Regions from separate parts of the Thalassotalea sediminis genome, predicted to be linked through region 1. Evidence: predicted binding sites of a transcription regulator. Region 1 holds the regulator's gene; each other region holds the start of a gene.
The links. Region 1 encodes FNR, which switches genes on or off when oxygen is low (the NO sensors DNR and NnrR bind a similar motif). Its sites were predicted from a motif close to TTGATCTAGATCAA; they were not measured.
Positions count from the first base shown of each region.

Region 2: the regulator FNR is predicted to act here: its motif matches at 2,730-2,743, upstream of QUE09_RS00155 (OmpW/AlkL family protein).
Region 3: the regulator FNR is predicted to act here: its motif matches at 3,705-3,718, upstream of hemN (oxygen-independent coproporphyrinogen III oxidase).

Region 1 is NZ_AP027361.1:2,081,722-2,088,251, reverse strand. Features, by position in the region: gene QUE09_RS09585 (NCS2 family permease) at 508-1,800, opposite strand; gene ttcA (tRNA 2-thiocytidine(32) synthetase TtcA) at 1,870-2,763, opposite strand; gene uspE (universal stress protein UspE) at 2,901-3,830, opposite strand; gene fnr (fumarate/nitrate reduction transcriptional regulator Fnr) at 3,946-4,662, opposite strand; gene QUE09_RS09565 (sulfite exporter TauE/SafE family protein) at 4,702-5,370, opposite strand; gene ccoS (cbb3-type cytochrome oxidase assembly protein CcoS) at 5,367-5,567, opposite strand; gene QUE09_RS09555 (heavy metal translocating P-type ATPase) at 5,578-6,530, opposite strand, start outside.
Region 2 is NZ_AP027361.1:29,115-35,644, reverse strand. Features, by position in the region: gene QUE09_RS00175 (gamma carbonic anhydrase family protein) at 1-412, shown strand, start outside; gene QUE09_RS00170 (hypothetical protein) at 409-642, opposite strand; gene aroE (shikimate dehydrogenase) at 642-1,463, opposite strand; gene QUE09_RS00160 (group II truncated hemoglobin) at 1,534-1,920, shown strand; gene QUE09_RS00155 (OmpW/AlkL family protein) at 1,972-2,673, opposite strand; gene QUE09_RS00150 (diacylglycerol kinase) at 2,984-3,355, opposite strand; gene hemF (oxygen-dependent coproporphyrinogen oxidase) at 3,361-4,272, opposite strand; gene tsaC (L-threonylcarbamoyladenylate synthase type 1 TsaC) at 4,269-4,814, opposite strand; gene QUE09_RS00135 (acyl-CoA synthetase) at 4,889-6,523, opposite strand.
Region 3 is NZ_AP027361.1:3,658,747-3,665,276, forward strand. Features, by position in the region: gene QUE09_RS16530 (M61 family metallopeptidase) at 1-1,209, shown strand, start outside; gene QUE09_RS16535 (VOC family protein) at 1,331-1,861, shown strand; gene yihI (Der GTPase-activating protein YihI) at 2,581-3,144, shown strand; gene QUE09_RS16545 (DUF2489 domain-containing protein) at 3,157-3,669, shown strand; gene hemN (oxygen-independent coproporphyrinogen III oxidase) at 3,811-5,181, shown strand; gene QUE09_RS16555 (winged helix-turn-helix domain-containing protein) at 5,174-6,530, opposite strand, start outside.

The DNA.
Region 1 (6,530 bases):
TTTATTGAGAACTCAAAACCGCCTCCTATGGAGGTGTAATAGTGTATTCTGGGCTTTGCCTGTAAAGCTTAGTTTAATAGTATTTATTGAATTGTTTTCAAGTAGCTTTTTAATGCTAAATTGCAGTGACGGATCCGATAGGAATGGCGTATACCATCCCCCATTGAAGCGATAACCGCAATTGTTTTTTAAAGACGCTAATGTTTATCAGCCAAGGATGGCTGACACTGACAGCGCAGGGATGGGTATTTGTCAGAGCGGCTGACAGTCTATAAATATTGCGGTTATTGTTCGCTGTATAATGCGAAGAGGGTGTTGTCAGAGGGAAACAATCGATTTTTCTTTCTGTCGTGCTGTCGGCATAACGACAATTTAACGAGAGTGATAAACAATAGATGAACGTATTTTACGATGAACTCAGTAGTCGCTGAAAGATATAAGCTCCCTTACAGGGAGCCTTGTCAAAGTCACCTTTATTAGAGGTGGAGTATTTATTTATATGGCTGTTTATGCGAAGTATATAAACTTTAGTAAAAATAGCGTCGCAAGTATCAATACGCTGAGAGTTATGTCTTTAAATTGTCCACTAAAGGCTCTTACGGCAACGTAACTAATAAAGCCAAATGCAATACCATGGGCAATTGAAAAAGTTAAAGGCATGGTAATGCATATTACTGCAACAGGAACTGCTTCAGATAGGTTATCCCATTTTACATTGACTAAACCCGCTAACATTAACACTGCTACGTAAAAAAGAGCTCCGGCGGTAGCATAAGCAGGTACCATAGCAGCAAGGGGAGAGAAAAAGAGCGATAATAAGAATAATACACCGACAACAACAGCAGTAAGGCCTGTTCGCCCTCCAGCGGCAACCCCAGAAGTACTTTCAACGTAGCTAGTCGTGGTTGATGTACCAAGCATGCTCCCAGCAACCGTGGCCGTTGAATCGGCTAATAACGCTTTTCCAAGCCTTGGTAAATTACCACTTTTATCAAGTAACTTACCACGTTGTGCAACGGCGATTAAAGTGCCAGAAGTGTCGAATAAATCAACGAATAGAAAAGCAAAAATAACACTAAGCATGCCAACTTCTAAAACACCTGCAAAATCAAGTTGCATAAACGTTGGTGCGATTGAAGGGGGTAATGAAAGTACCCCGTTATATTCTATTTGACCGGCTAAGACACCAAGCGTGGTGATGATGACAATCGCGATCATCACTGCGCCATTAACTTGTCTGTTAACCAAACCAACAATGATAAATAAACCTAGCGCTGCCATAACGGCTGAAAAGGATGTGATATCGCCTAAACTTACAAAAGTTGCGGGGTTATCAACGATAATACCGCTATTCTTTAGTGCGATAAATGCTAAAAATAGACCTATTCCCGCAGCAATTCCATACCTTAGAGAGTGTGGAATTGAGTTTATTATCCACTCTCTAATATTAAATAAACTTAAGATAATAAATACACAGCCTGAAACAAAAACGGCGGCAAGTGCAACTTGCCAGCTGTAGCCCATATCGAGTACAACCGTATAGGTAAAAAAGGCATTTAATCCCATCCCTGGCGCAAGAGCGATTGGGTAGTTAGCAATAAATCCCATGACGAAGCAGCCTATGGCAGCAGCGAGGCAAGTCGCTACAAAGACCGCATTTTTATCCATACCTGCGTCAGCGAGCATTGCTGGATTAACAAAGATGATATAAGCCATCGTTAAGAAGGTCGTTATACCGGCAATACATTCTTGTTTAAAATTTGTATTATGAGCAGATAAGCTAAATAAACGTTCTAACATAATTATTCACTGTAGTAAGTAGAAGGAACAGTGAGTCGCCTTCCTAATGGTTACTCGATTGTTTGTGTATTAGATATTTGATACATCAATAATTAATGATTCATCTATGTTTGTAGATGAAACGGTCTCTTTCGAAAAATCATAAGCTTCTCTTGGTGTTTCACGATCAAGCGGTAAATTTACGAAATCAAACAAGGTGTTATCTGCTAATTGACTAGGACTTACATTGCTAATAGATTTGAATATATTTTCTATTCTACCCGGCGTTTGCTTATCCCATTGCGTAAGCATGGCTTTAATGTTTTGACGTTGCAGGTTTTCCTGTGAACCACATAAGTTGCAGGGAATAATAGGGTATTGTTGAATATCAGCAAAGGCAACTAAGTCTTTTTCACGACAATAGCTCATTGGACGAATAACAACATTGCGATTATCATCGGAGCGTAATTTTGGCGGCATGGCTTTTAATTTAGCACCAAAAAACATATTTAAAAATAAGGTTTCTACGATATCATCCATATGATGGCCTAAAGCAATTTTAGTGGCGCCAATACTTTCAGCAAATGAATACAACGTGCCTCTGCGTAGGCGTGAACAGAGCCCACATGTGGTCTTTCCTTCAGGAACTTTTTCTTTAACGATTGAATAGGTGTCTTTATCAACGATGTAATAAGGAATATTCAGTGATTCAAAATAGTTTGGTAATACATGCTCTGGAAAACCAGGTTGCTTTTGATCAAGATTAACGGCGATCACATCAAATTTGATTGGTGCTGACTTTTGTAAACTCAACAAAATATCGAGCATGGCAAATGAGTCTTTACCGCCACTGATCGCAGCCATAATAACATCACCTTCTTCAATCATATTGAAATCGGCAATCGCTTTACCTACTTTACTTCGTAGTCTTTTTTGCAGCTTATTGGCTTCGTACTGGTTTTTGCGATTATCGATATTTTTCATCATTTATTGGCATGTCGTTTAAAAAATGGTGCGTATTATAAAGAGATTATCTAGTGATGATAAGTAAAAAAATAACCAGCAACGAATGCTGGTTATTTTATTTATAAAAAACTTGCTTATCTTACATTGCAATTATGTTAACTTTGCAATGGTGAAACATAGCCTTCTGGTTTTAACGCTAAAACATCACAATTTAATCGATCAATAACATGTTCAGCTGTGTTACCGATCAAAGCAGCGGATAATCCTGTTCGTCCAATTGTGCCTAGTACCACGAGCTCAGCATCAAGTTGTTGTGATATTTCGTCAATAACATCTTCAGGAAGACCTTCTTTTACATGTGTATTCCCAGCGTCAATATGATACTTTTTCGCATGTGCAGTCATGGCTTCTTCATGGTGTTGACGCATAGAGTCGTTATACTCATTAGCGTTAAATTCTGGTATCTCTATGGCGATATTAACGGGTGTACCCGGATAAGAATTTACTAAATGAACATTACCATTAATAATCGAACCTAGTTGCACCGCTTCTTGTGTAATTATATCGTTAAGAGAGGTATGTTCAATTTCTTCACTACCCACATTAATAGAAGCAACAATATTACCGTTCTCAGGCCAGCTATGATCTTTAACAAGTAATACCGGGCACGGACATTTTCTGAGAATATGCCAATCAGTTGGTGTAAATATTACTGATTTTAGCTTATCGTGTTCATGCGTGCCTTTGATAATAATGTCAACGTCGTGATGAATTGCTTGTTCAATTATTGGTTCGAAAGGACGATTGTGCCAAACAACTTGATGACGTATTGATATACCTTGAGGGTTTTCAGTGGCAATAATATTTTCTAACCACTGCTTTCGGTCATCGATTAATGACTGGCGCATTGCCTCTCTTTCTTCGCTAGACAACATCGTGGTCATTTCATAGGAGAAATCATAAATAGATAAAAATGCGGTAATACTTCCATTTGTTTTTTGTGCAAGCTCAATCGCTCGCTTTAACGCTTTTTGTTCTTCGGTCGTTGGATCTATCACCGCTAATATATTTTGATACTTTTCCATATTATGACTCCAAAATAGTGTCTTTATTGATCAATTATAGTGATTATAAGAAGAACCGCACTTAAATTAATTGTTTTAAATCAAAGCTTGAAATAAAAATTGTACAAACAATCCTTTAACCTGCACTTTCCACTAATTTATCCAGATCTACAATGGTAATAAATTTTCCATCAACGTTTATGATACCGTTTTTATGGAATCTATTGAGTAAACGACTTATTGTTTCTACCGTTAAACCAATATAATTTCCTATATCACTTCTCGTCATTGTTAATCTAAATTCTGTTGCAGAAAGGCCACGATCTTTATAACGATTACTTAAACTTGATAGAAATGTGGCTAATCGTTGCTCAGCATTTTTTCGGTTTAAGAGTGTTAACATTTCTTGATCTGTTTTAATTTCTGCACTCATCATTCTTAAGATTTGCTTTTTTAGTTTAGGCATCGTATTTGATAGCGCGTCAAGCGTATCATATGGAATTTCGCAAACCATAGATGTTTCTAATGCCGTAGCAAAGCTTGAATGTTCTGAAAGTGCGATGGCTTCAAACCCCAATAAGTCACCAGCAAGATGAAAACCTGTGATTTGTTCTTCACCACTTTCGTTTACGGTAAATGTTTTAAAGGTGCCAGATCGTACAGCATACAATGATTTCATTTTATCGCCATCATGAAATAATTGCTCGCCTTTATGAATAGGGCGCTTTCGATCGATAATTTGATCCAACGTTTGTAGCTCTTGTTCATTAAGAGAAAAGGGTAAACAAAGTTCACTAATGCTACAATTTTGACAATGAATATGTTGTTGACCTGAACACTGATTGTTATACATAACGTCCCTAGGTACAGCTATTTGATTGCTCGAATAGTATTAAAACATGACGTGATATGCAAACTTTAGTGTAATGAGTCCATAAAAGATTAAGCCTATCGCAATTAAACGCCTGACCCAGCGTTTTTTAAAGAATAACGTCAGGCTTTGAAACCCCAATGAAACAGTGAGTAATGCGGGTAATGTACCAAGACCAAAGAAAAACATGATGCCCATACCGCTAACTGCACTGCCGGATGCAATAGACCAGGTCAGTGTAGAATAAATTAACCCACAAGGTAACCAACCCCACAACATGCCTAGTCCTAACGCCTTAGGCATTGAATTAATAGGTAATAGACGTTTGCTTAATGGTTGTAATTGTTGCCAAAAGCCACGTCCGAGTTTTTCCACATGATTAAGCCAAAATAGCCATTGACCAATGTATAGGCCTAAAAGAATAAGAAAAATACCCGCAATGACTTTTAATATAATAACTGGAAATCCAAGCGCTTGTACGCCCAAGGAACCTGTCCAACCGGCAATGAGACCAAGGAAGGAATAGGTAATAATGCGTCCTAAATTATATGCTGAGATATAATAAAATGACGTTTTACTTTGTTTCTCAACGGCAGCGGTTAACATAGTTGAAATACCACCACACATGCCAATACAGTGTCCCGCGCCTAGTAAGCCAATTAAAATAGCTGAAAAGTAATCAAGTGTCATTTGTCGCGAAGGTCATTTTGATCGTGTTCAGGTTGAGGTTTACGATCATTTTTATTTTTGTCTTCTTCAAACAAAATACTTAAACCTTGCTTTTCTAGGTCATCGAATTGATCAGATTTTACCGCCCAAAAGAATATATAAATGCCAAGTGCAGTTAAGAGAATTGCTATTGGGATTAAAACGTAAATTACACTCATAAGTTTCTGTCTATTTTACTTTTAATAGGCGTAGTGAATTTGTAATAACTAATATCGAGCTTAACGACATACCAATAACTGCCATATAGGGAGTTATGTAACCACATACCGCCAATGGAAGTACAATAGCATTATAACCAAAAGCCCAGCCATAGTTTTGCCAAATAATAAGTTTTGTTTTCTTCGCAATATTGCGTAGTAAATTGATTGAATTAAGTCGATTACTTAATAAAATTACATCTGCGCCACTTTTTGCAACTTCAGTACCACTGCCCATAGCAATAGATACATGTGCTGCACCAAATACTGGTGTGTCATTAATACCATCTCCAATCATAGCGATGGTATAGTTATCTTGCAGTGCCTTTAATGTGTGCATTTTATCTGTTGCTGTTAATTGGCTATGTACTTGTTGCAGTTGCAATGCTTGTTGTACTTTATTACAGCCTTCTTGATTATCACCCGACAGCATTATCGACGCGATATTGTCACGCCTTAATGAATCAATAACGTTTTTTGCGTCATCTCTTATATTATCGATAAGTGATATAGCGGCAATAGTTTTGTTATCTATCGTGATGATACATGCATAGGAAGAAAACTGTTGTAGTTCAGTATTATTTAACAGCCACTTAGGTTTACCTATTTTAACTTGCTTGCCATCTATAATCCCAGTAACACCGTTACCAGCATCTATCTCTACTTGATCACTGATAATTTTAAAGTCACGATAACTTGCGAACGCTTTCGCTATAGGGTGCTCTGAATGCGCCTCGATACTCGCTGCGTAAGCTAATATCGTCGATTTGTCATAATCATTAGTGAGTAACTTTACTTCAGCGATTTCGAAGTCGCCTGTTGTAAGTGTACCTGTTTTATCAAAGGCTATGGCATTAATTTCTGGTACGGTTTCCATAACATGTGAAGATTTCACCATGATACCTGAGCGGTTTAAACGGGTGG
Region 2 (6,530 bases), 1.8 Mb from region 1:
CAGAGGCGATGTAAATAAAATAACCATTGGCGATAGAACCAATGTTCAAGATGGAACAGTGTTACATGTAACACGTGCATCTCATGGCAATCCCGAGGGTTTTCCTTTAATTATTGGTGCTGATGTAACTATTGGTCATAAGTGTATGTTACATGGTTGTACTATCGGAGATCGAGTTTTAGTCGGTATGGGTAGTATTATCTTAGATGGCGCGACAGTTGAAGACGATGTCTTTATCGGCGCAGGAACCGTTGTTCCGCCAAATAAAACTTTACGCAGCGGTTATCTATACGTAGGCAACCCTATGAAAGAAGCTCGCCCTTTGAAAGAAGCTGAACTTAATTTCTTAAAAGAATCAGCCCTGAATTACATTGTAACCAAGAACGAGTACATAGAAGAGCTTAATAGTTAAAGGTCATAAATATGAATTTCACTGAGCTCTGGCTCGTTTTGTTCTAGCCACAACTCAGTGATTTCTTCTAAATCATACTTAGTACAACGATCAATACTGGCTAAATGCTTTAAATTTGCAGAATGAAAATAGATCGTTAATAGTTCTCCTGATAATAACCCTGTCACTTTCCACGCTTCATTTTCTTGATCAAAGACTAAATCATCATTAAATAAAATTGCTTGATTCATTACTTAGACATCTCCGATCTGAGCATTTGCATAACGACTTGTGTATTTGGCATAACATTGCGCCAAATTGAAAACGCTACGGCTGCTTGACCTAACAACATTCCAAGCCCATCGATTGCAATTTTACAACCCTGTTCTTTTGCCCAGCGACAGAAAACTGTAGGTTTATCACCATAGACCATGTCATAAGCAACAGAATTTTGGTTAAATACATGACTTGATATTGGTGGTAAATCACCCGATAAGCTAGCAGACGTTGAATTAATAACGAGATCAAAAGTTCCAGCTTCTTTTAAATCTTCAGTCGTCATAGCAACAACATTCCCGAATGACTCAAAACGCTTTGCTAAACTCTCAGCTTTATAAAATGTACGATTTACTATAACGAGTTCTAGTGGAGAAAATGCTAATAATGGGTGGATAACGCCTCTTGCAGCACCACCAGCACCTATTAGTAAAATACGTCCCGATAATGGAGCACCATGTGCTTTTAAATCTTCGACAAGCCCTGCGCCATCTGTATTATCTGCAAAGATACTTCCGTCTTCTTTAAAAGACAATGTATTTACTGCACCGGCTAATTCTGCACGTTCACTTACTTGATCGGCCAATTGAAACGCCTGCTCTTTAAATGGCACGGTTACATTGCATCCTTTCCCACCATGCGCCATAAAATCACGAATAGCACCAGAAAAATTATCTAGCTCCGCTTTTATTGCGGTATACTCTATCGCTTGAGCAGTTTGCTTAGCGAACGCTTGGTGTATAAGTGGTGACTTAGATTGGCTTATTGGGTTGCCAAATACCGCGTATTTATCCATTCTCATTCTTTAAAAGGTTATCATTTTGTTAGGCATTAAAAAGCTTTTACAGAAAACAAACAAGTCCGAAATGTTATCTCCTAGTAATACTCCTTATATGCTCATTGGGCAAGAAGCTGGAACAAGAGCTTTAGCAAATGCCTTTTATGATGAAATGGAGAGTAATATTCACTTACAAGCATTACTGGCTATTCATAAACAGCCATTAGACGATATTAGAGAAAAATTCTTTCAGTATCTATCTGGCTGGCTGGGTGGACCGCCATTATATGAAGAAAAATATGGCCACCCTCGTCTGCGTCAACGGCACATGCATGTCGCGGTAACAAAAAAGCAAGCCGACTTGTGGCTGTTATGTATGAATAACGCCATGAATAAAACAATTGATAATGTTTCGTTAAAAAAACACTTACGCCAATCTTTTACGCAATTAGCATTTCACATGGTTAACCAATAAAAAGCCACTTAATGAGTAAGTGGCTTTTCAACAGTCTATAATTGATATGGTTTAAAACTTATAACCAACTAATAATGAGAACACGACAGGATCAACATCTACATCTGCAGAACCTTTAATTTCATCGCCAATTTTAAAGGTAGCTTCAGTATCAATATCAATATAACGTACTGAAGCATTTAAATGCCAGTTGTCATCTAACTGATAATCTGCGCCAACTTGTAATGCGTAGCCAAAAGAGCTATCTAGCGCTAAATCATTAAAGCCAAGTGACTTAGGCGCTTTTTTAAAGTCTTCATCAAAGAAGATAGTGTAGTTTAAACCTGCACCCACGTATGGTTTAAAAGCAGTGTCAGTATCAAAATAATAGACGGCACTAATTGTTGGTGGTAAATGTGTTGTTTCACCTAAAGTCGCACCATCAACGTTAACATCAAAGATACCAGGCGAAATACCTTGTGCATCGTGAATGATAATGTCATGTGTAAACGGCGTTGCAGCTAGTACTTCTATCGCCCAATTACTGTCATAAAAGTAAACAAAATTTAAACCTAACTGTGAATTATCATCTACAGATACAGCCAGCGGCGTATTACCACCTAATGCACCAACATAAACACCTGCTTTGTCGCTATTTGGGTTAACATTCGTTACACCACCACGTACAACTAGGTCACCGGCTTGATAACCTTGCGCAATAGCACCAACTGATAAACTAGATAAAACCGCTAATGTAATAAGACCTTTTTTCATGAGAGTATCCCCTTAATAATTTGACTGCATAATACGTTCAAGACTTAAGAGAAAAGTTGATTTATCTCAACTTTTAGAGTTTTTACACTGGAGTGACCTAACTAGGACAGGAAAAGCTGATCTATATCAATAAATCCATCTCTATTTTGTAGATTTCATCACGAAAATTACGTAGCCACTAGCGTTTATAAAATGATGGCATTGAAAAGACATTAAATTTAATGAGGTAATAAAAAGGCGTTCATACACAGTAGCACACACAATGTGTCAATTTAGTTTAAATGTTAGTGGCGCTATACAGTATAATGTTTTAGAACATGCTATATATTTTATAGCCCCAAATTAATATAAAATAACAAATGGCTACAAACACGGCTGCAGAGCCCAAGTCTTTGGCGCGACCACTTAGTTCATGATGTTCGGGGCCAATACGATCTATTGCAGCTTCTACCGCCGAGTTTAATAACTCGGTGATCATGATCCCCATAATACCTGACATTAATAAGGCAAATTCAACAAAGCTATCTGAAATATAAAGTGCAGCGGGCAGTAGTATTAAACATAAAAATACTTCTTGGCGGAACGCGAGTTCATATTTACAAGCCGCTTTTAACCCAACAAGACTATTTCGTGTTGCAGGGCCAAAACGTTGTAAGTGTCCGTATTTATTTTTCTTTGTCATTATTTCTACTCAGCAAGCCAATCTCTAGGTGTTAAATATTCACTTAGCGCCGATTCTTCGCTATTTTCCTCAGGTTGATAATTATATTCCCAACGAGCTAACGGCGGCATAGACATTAAAATAGATTCGGTTCGGCCACCTGATTGCAACCCAAATAACGTACCGCGATCAAAAACCAAATTAAACTCTACGTAGCGTCCACGTCGATACAATTGAAACTGCCGATGTGAATCTTGATAAGGTGTATTTTTACGCTTTTCGATAATTGGTACATAGGCGTCTATAAAGCCTTGACCCACAGCTTTAACATAAGCAAAACATTGTTCAAACGACCAACCGTTTAAATCGTCAAAAAATAACCCGCCAACCCCCCGGGTTTCTTTCCGGTGTTTAAGATAAAAATAATCATCACACCACGCTTTATGTTCTTGATAGACATTTTCACCGAAAGGTAAACATAAATCATGCGCGGTTTGATGCCAATGTTTAACATCTTCAATAAACGGGTAAAAAGGTGTGAGATCAAAACCACCACCAAACCACCATACAGGCTCTTCACCCGCTTTTTCAGCAATAAAAAACCTAACATTCGCATGTGATGTAGGAATAAAAGGGTTTTTAGGGTGAATTACTAACGACACACCACATGCTTGCCATGTACGACCCGCAAGTTCAGGCCGATGAGCTGTTGCTGATGGCGGCAATTTATCGCCTGATACTAATGAAAAGTTGACGCCTCCTTGTTCTATTATTGCGCCGTCAGTTAGTACTCTTGTACGTCCACCACCACCTTCTTCGCGTGTCCAGGCGTCTTCAACAAATTTACCCTGTCCATCAGCTTGTTCTAACGCGAGACAAATAGTGTCTTGAAGCTGTTTAAAGAAGGAAATAACGTAATCAATATTTACTGAATTCATGTGCGAAATGTTTCTCCAGTTAGCGCATCAATGATCGTAGATGGTTTATCAAACCCTAGCGTTTGTCCTTTAATCAAATAATCTACACTATCAGCCAAAGAGTGCTCAACCTCCTGCCAGGTTGTGGCTGGAGGATGGCCTGAATAATTGGCACTCGTGGAAACGATAGGTTTACCGGTTTGCAAACAAAGTGCAACAACGTCTGGTTGACTAGTAATGCGAACGGCAATGGTATTAAATTTGCCCGTAAGATATGCAGGTGTGTTTTCATTTGCGGGCACGACTTGTGTAATACCGTCAGGCCAACGCGATAAAACGCTATACCGCTTGTCTTGTGGTATCGCGCTATCGTCTATATAAGGCAACAACTGAGAGTAATTCCCCGCTAATAAAATCAGTCCTTTTTCCACAGGGCGGTTCTTAATACGTAAGATTTTTTCAACCGCTGATTGATTATCAGGATCACAGCCTAATCCAAATACAGCTTCTGTGGGGTAAGCAATTACACCCCCTTGCTGAAAAGTTTCTACCGCCGTAGTCATACGTTAAACCAACCTCAAATTTAAACTGCGGCGATTATAGGCTTTTTAAAAAGATTTTTCAGTAAATCCTGAGATTAAGCTGTTTCAAATAGTGCTTTCACTTTCTGCCGCAAGATAAATTTTTGTATCTTACCCGTCGACGTTTTAGGTAGTTCACTAAAGATAACCGTTTTGGGCACCTTGAATCTAGCCATATTGTTACGACAAAAATCAATAAGTTCCTGCTCAGTTACTTGCTTGCCAGTTTTTAACGTAACAAATGCACAAGGAGCTTCTCCCCATTTATCATCTTTACGGGCAATGACGGCAGCTTCCATAACAGCAGGATGTTTATATAACGTACTTTCTACTTCCACTGATGATATATTTTCACCACCAGAAATAATAATATCTTTTGAACGATCACGAATTTCAATAAAGCCATCAGGGTGTTTCACAGCTAAGTCCCCTGAATGAAACCAACCATGCTTAAAAGCCTGCTCAGTTGCTGTTTCATTTTTTAGGTATCCCTTCATGGTCGTATTACCACGAAACATAATTTCACCAATGGTATCCGCGTCGGCAGGCACTGGCGCCATAGTTTCAGGATTAAGTACGTCGACCTCCTCCTGTGTTGGATACCTTACCCCTTGTCTTGCTTTCAACGCAGCACGGGTATCATCATCAAGATCATCCCACTCACTTTTCCATTCACTCACAACACATGGGCCATAAACTTCAGTCAAACCATAGCCTTGCGTAATATCGAATCCCATAGCTTCCATTCCTTTAATAACGGCCGCAGGAGGCGGTGCGCCTGCAGTCATGATATTAACGCCTCGAGGTACCTGGCTCAATGTTGATGGTTCACCATTTAAGATCATGTTTAACACAATTGGCGCGCCACAAAAATGACTTACATTATGTTGCACCAATGCATCGACAATAGCGTTTACTTCAACGTTACGTAAACATACTTGCGTGCCCGCCATCGCAACAACAGTCCAGGGAAAGCACCAACCATTACAGTGAAATAATGGCAATGTCCAAAGGTACACTGCACTGGTTGGCATTGGCCAAATCATATTATTTCCCATTGCGTTTAAATAAGCACCGCGGTGTGAATAAACCACACCTTTAGGGTTACCCGTGGTACCAGAGGTGTAATTTAGTGCTAATGCTTGCCATTCATCATGTATCAAGTTTGTTGAAAAATTTTCATCACCTTGCGCTAAGAATGCTTGGTACTCAATAGATCCTATGCGATCAGCTTCGCCAAGTTGTAAATCATCAATATCAATAATCAAAGGTGCACGTGAGCACAGTGCTAATGCTTGTCGTGTAACATCTGCAAAAGCAGTATCTACCAGTAACACATCACATTCACCATGATCTAAAATAAACGCGATAGCTTGCGCATCTAAACGTATATTAATGGAGTTAAGCACTGCGCCTGTTAATGGAACACCAAAGTGAGCATCAATAAACGCCGGTATATTCGCCGCGATAATACTCACTGTATCACCTGGTTTAACACCATTATTAACTAATGCCGAAGCAAGCTTTCTAACATTGCGTCTAAAGTCACGGTATGTGATCTGCTGTTCACCATGAACTATCGCCACTTTATCGGGATAAACATCAGCTGTTCTATTAAGAAAGTTTACTGGTGATAAAGGTAAACTATTTGCTGCCACTTTTTCTAAGCCTTGGTTATATATATTGCTCATCTTTAAC
Region 3 (6,530 bases), 1.6 Mb from region 1:
GTGTTTACCAGTAAACATTATGGTGACAGAAAGCGCATTGCAGACGATGTAGCTAAACTTTGTCAACATCATATTGATTTATTTGGCGAAGCACCCTTCAATGAATATTGGTTTATTACCCATTTACTCGAAAGTGGCTTTGGTGGTTTAGAGCATAAAAACTCAACTATTTTACAGGCGAGCCGCTTTGATCTGCCAAACCCTCAACAAAAAGACGAGCTCAGCGAAGAGTATAAAACCTTTCTTTCGTTATGCTCGCACGAATATTTTCATGCTTGGAACGTATGTCGTATTAAGCCTAAAGCCTTTGTACCTTATCAGTTAAATCAGGAAAGCTACACTGAACAACTTTGGGCATACGAGGGTATCACCTCATATTATGATGATTTTTCGTTATACCGCGCCAACATTATTTCATTTGAAGATTACCTAAAAATTCTCAGTAAAGCGATCACCCGTGTTAGCCGAGGCAATGGACAGCTAAAACAAAGTGTGAAGGAGTCTAGCTTCTTTACTTGGACCAAATTTTATAAGCAAGGACCAGACGCCGTTAATAATATTGTCAGTTACTACACAAAAGGTGCGTTGATTGCTTTATGGCTAGATTTAACCATCAGAGAAAAATCTAAAGGTCGCTATTCACTTGATCAGTTGATGCGAGAATTATGGATACACTTCGGTCGCCCCGGTATTGGTACCGAGCAAGAAGATTTTATCAACATTGCCAACATATTATGTGGTGAAGATATCACCGATGCATTTACACACCTGCTAGATGCCAAAGCACCCGTTGATTTAGCGCCCTTGTTAAAGAAAGTTGGCATTAATTATACAAATAGTAAGTTTACTAAGCTTAATAGTGTTGATACTAGCGAAAATCAAATGTCGGCGCCTTATTTAGGAGCACACTATAAAACACTGTCGCTTGGCTTACAGATAACACAAGTGTTAGAAAACTCCCCCGCAGCCAAAGCCGGAATAGCAGTGAATGACGTATTAATCGCTATAGATGGCCTAAAAATGAATGAAAAAAGCATACAGCAACTTGCTAGCTATTTGCCCACGAACAATGCACTTTCTTGCCACTTTTTTAGAGATGATCAACTGTTACAAACAGACATCAGTTTCATTGAATCACCTACAACGGGTGTTAGTTTAAGCGTTGACAATGAAGCACTAAGCCAACAATGGCGGCATATTCTGCGCTGATGGCAATATATGTGTAAATAAAAAAGAACACCACGTTTATAGATAGATCTGCAACCAAGTTAGTAACATTTGTTACTTTTAGTTTATGATGATCTTATTCATAAATAAGAGTTCAAATAGCATGATTAACATTGAGAAAGTGCATCACGTTGCATACCGCTGTATAGATGCCAAAGAAACTGTAGAGTGGTACAAAGATAAGCTTAATATGGATCTGGTTTTAGCTATTGCTGAAAATGAAGTACCTTCAACGAAAGCACCGGATCCTTACATGCATATATTTTTAGACGCCGGCATGGGTAACGTATTGGCGTTTTTCGAGCTGCCTAATAGTGACGATATGGGCAGAGATGAAAACACGCCAGCGTGGGTACAGCACTTGGCATTGAAAGTAGCAGATGTTGATGCACTCGTGGAAGCTAAAGAGAGTTTAGAAAGTAAAGGCGTAGACGTATTAGGACCAGTTCATCACGGTGTTTTTAAATCTATTTACTTTTTCGATCCAAGTGGTCATCGTTTGGAACTTGCTGCTGATATCGGCACACCAGAACAATACAAGCAGTTAAATGAAGTTGCTCACGCCATGATAGATGAGTGGGCAGTTACCAAGCGCGCGCCAAAACATGCCGCTTGGTTGCACGAACATGACTAAATAGATCGTTATTGAAAGTGTATATCGTTTCACGATAAGGCAAAGGCGAGTTATATACATTGCTCGCCTTTACTTTTTTGAATAGTAGATGAAGAACGATTTACCTACTCCTCCACAGCTCGCTGTAATACTATTTCCTCACCTTTTGTAAGACATTGGCTATTAATTTTTAACCTAAATTTATTGTCTTTTTTATTCTTCATGCAAAACATACATTTAACTAATTTTTCACCAAAATGATGTATTTTTAACCATTTTAACACTTGCTTAACAGTTTAAATTCGGTAAAGTAAGTGCAGCTATCGAGGATAGCGACAGAATACGGAAACAATAAAACGGTACGGAAACTAATAATACTAATAATAAGTAGTATGTAATATTGAGAATAGGGATGGTTTACTCCTCATCAGGATGGATGACAATTATGTCCAGGAGGATATTAGGGAAAGCCTAAGAAAGTGTCAGGATGACCGATAAGTAGAAACATCAAGGGAAGCTAGTAATAATAAACGGGAACACTGTTAGAGAATGCACAGGGATTGTTACCAAAGTGATGGAATACACTAAATTGGAACATGCATTTTGTCGCAATAGTTGACAATAATTCTCCTAAAACGATGGCTTTGCCATCGTTTTTTCTTTCCAGTGACGGAATAATTACCCTCAAACACAAATCTACAGTAAAATAGATTTCATAATTCATTGTTAATGTAAGCCTTATGACACGTAAAAAGAAATCCAGAACCTCCTCAGCAGCGCCAGTAAGGTTATCTAAGCAAGAAAAACAAAAACTTGCCGAGCTAAAAGACAAAAAGCCTAAAAAGCAAAAAGGCAAAAAGCCTGGTAATAGACAGCAAGTGGCGCGTGAAAATACTTCAACACAGCAACCAGTGAAAAATAATGATCCACGCTTAGGTAGTAAAAAACCCATCCCGCTTGGTAAAACAACAACGACTGCGCCCACCAAAAAGGTTCAGCAAAAGCCGCCTTCTGCGCCTCGTGTAGCGCCGGTCCATGTCATTGATAATACCGCTGATCTGAATGACGAGTTGATCAGTATTGAAGAAGATGAAATGTTACAAGCAATTCTTGTTAAACAAGATCAGGCGTTACCGTTAAGCGAGCAAGAAATAGAGTACTTTAATCGTTTAATGGATAGACATCACGTTATCAGTGAACAACTAGGCTTATCTGATGAAGTAACAGAAGATAATAACGAAGCCAAAGATGATGATGCATTATGGGATTCGCTTGATAAACAAGACTTTTCAGATTATCAATAACACAGGACAACTATGTTTGAACAATATTGGCTCGAGTTAATTGTAACGGGTGGACTTATCATTGCCGCGCTTGCCTTTTATGCCGGCATGTTATTAAAACAACTTAACACACAGAAAAAACAGCAAGCACAAGCGCAGTTAATACAGCAACAACACTTAGCGGAACACGATAAAAAAATACTCGACAGCGTCGTTATTATTGTACGTGCATTGAAAGAAGAGCAGTGCGATCTTTCAGAAGGTTGTTGGCGAATAAGCGTACTGCTTGAATCACTCAAAACGTCAAGCGAACTCGCGTCGGAGTTTCCGAGTGTTTTTGAACTATATAATGCGATAAAGCACATGCCAATTCTTGAAGAACGAAAAAAGCTAGAAAAACGTGCGCGCATGAAGCTCGATCTTGAACGTATGAAAGCCGAAACAAGGCTACAAAGTGATATTCATCAAGATATTGAACGATTACACCAATATGCAAACGAACGTATTTCTACCCTGAGTATACGAGTATCAGCCTCAAACACTTAGTAAAAGCAAGCGCCTAATGCTGTTTTTCTAAAAGCTTGCGCTTGATCAAACACTGTCGTTACGTAATCGACTAAAATATTCTCATTCGTGCAACCTAAATTCTGCACGTCTTTGTTAATATAAGTCGTTGAGGGTAACGTAATGCAAACTGATCTATTTTTTGACCAAACACTTCTGGCTAAATACAACACCAGTGGTCCTCGCTACACTTCTTACCCAACGGCACTTGAATTTCATGACCAATTCAAAGCGACCGACTTTGCTAGTGCTGTTAGTAACTCTAAAAACAACGAGTTATCACTCTACGTTCATATCCCGTTTTGCCATTCATTATGTTACTACTGTGGCTGCAATAAAGTTGTCACTCGCCATCGAGATAAAGCAGATATTTACCTTGATTATTTAGTAAAAGAAATTAAACAAAAAGCGTCATTATTTGACGGGTATACCGTTAAACAACTTCATTGGGGAGGAGGTACACCGAGCTTTTTAACTAAACTTCAAATAAGCTTTCTCGTATATCAATTAAAGCAAGCATTCTCTTTTGATCCTCAGTTAGAAATGAGCATTGAAATCGACCCGCGTGAAATAGATTTATCGCTTATTGATCATCTACACGACCTAGGATTTAACCGTTTAAGTATTGGTGTGCAAGACATTGATAGCAAGGTGCAGGAAGCCATAAATCGCAAACAATCAACAGCCTTTATTGCCAGTATCATTACGCGCGCAAAACAATTAGGATTTAGCTCAGTAAATGTTGATTTAATTTACGGCTTACCCCATCAAACTCTCACCACCTTTAGTAAGACCATCGATAAGGTCTATGAAATGGACGTAGATCGCATATCGTTATTTAGCTACGCTCATTTACCAAGTCGCTTTGCTGCTCAACGTAAGTTACGTGATGAATGGTTACCAAACACCGAGGAGAAATTTGCGTTAATGAAATTAGCCATTGAACGGTTTTGTCAGTATGGCTATGAATTTATAGGCATGGATCATTTCGCTAAACCTAGCGATGAGCTCGCTATTGCACAACGAGAAGGTCATTTGCACCGTAACTTTCAAGGTTATACCACCAAAGGAAATTATGATTTACTCGGCTTAGGCGTTTCTTCCATCAGCGCCATTGGCGATAGCTACAGTCAAAACGAGAAAGATCTAAAGCAGTACTACCGTGCCATTGACGTGCAAGGACAAGCAATCTCTAAAGGGCTGAATTTGACTGAGGATGATCTAATTCGTGGCGAGGTTATTAAGTCTCTGATGTGCAATATGCATGTCGATAAACGTGCGATTGAGAATAAATTTTCTATTGATTTTGATCATTACTTTACTGAAGATTTACAATCACTTACATGTTTTATTAATGATGGTTTAGTCGTATTAAGTGATCAGCATATTTATGTTGATCAACGCGCACGATTACTGATCCGCATTATCGCGATGAGTTTTGACGCCTATATGAAGCAACATTTAAATCAGCAACGATTTTCTCGCGTTATTTAGTCACTTGTAACGTTTGGTAAATGTCTAAATTGGCTTGTTTTACTTGTCCGTAGAGCAAGCGCTTGGTCGTAATGTCAAAGTCGCTTACACGCGAACTAACGAGCGGTTTAGCATCACTCTGCTTTTGCCCATCGGCAAGTGTTAATATTTCTCGCGTTTGATAATCAAACCAATACCACTGACCGCCTTGTTTGTGTAAATTAAATTGACGACCATCCAAGAAATATGGTGCAAGATTGTGATGTTTCACCTGCTGTTGTTCGGTATTACCGACAAACAGTTGTTGTTGTTGATCAAGCCATAGGGTGTCTTTTTCACTAGCGCTAAAATGGACAAATTGCCATTTTGGTTCAGCTTTAGTTACCGAATTAGTCTGTAAATTATAGAAATGTACTTGCCAACGTTCGGCCACCTTTACACTGTAGGCAATGATATTATCACTTTTAAATGACACACCTTTCATCTCATTTTGCGGTATTTTAAGGCGCTGATAACGTCCATCTTTCACAGAAATAAGGTGAATCTCATTTAATGTTAATGCCATTAAATAGTCATCATTCGGTGACCACCTTAAGTCTATATAATGCCTATCATCGTTAAACTGAGTTAATTTAGTACGAGACTGATTAGCCGATGAGGTTAACCAAACCTCTTCATGGCCTGTTGCTAATGAGATATATGCGATAACGTCAGAGGTGTTAGCAAAGCGAGCCAAACTCTCATTTACAGAACTATCAGCAATCATTGATTGTTGTGCACTATCCAGTGACAATACTGCTAGATCTGTATTTTTATTACCGGCAGAAAACAGGTAATCTCGTCCATTACTATGCCTTTTAGGTGCCCGAATAACTCTTGTACCTGCAAAGATAACCGCTGCTTTTTTACCCGTTAAATCATAACGGAGTAAATCATGAGCTGGGTGTTCACCCATCATAACGACATGCTTTCCGTCATGGCTCCATATCGCACAACAAACATAAGCATTAAGCTTAAACAGCAAGGTTAGTTTATCGCTATCAAGATCTAACCGATAAAAGCCTTCCCATTGTTGTTGATCTGGTGAGGATATCAGTAAGATATTTTTTGATGGGTGTAAATCAAATTGATAGTTACCGCCTAAATAAATATCTGGTTGAGATAAACGCTTTTGTTTACCCGTTTTGAGATCAATGGAAAACATTGTATACGGTGTTCCTGCACCATTATTTTCAGCGTACACAAGAAGATTATCATCATGAGTGAATAAAATTTTGCCGAAACTACCGGCTGTGCAATTATGTATTAATTGAGGTTCTTTTAACGTTAAGCCTTCTACCTCTCGGATAAAGTATTGGCACTGTTCAGGG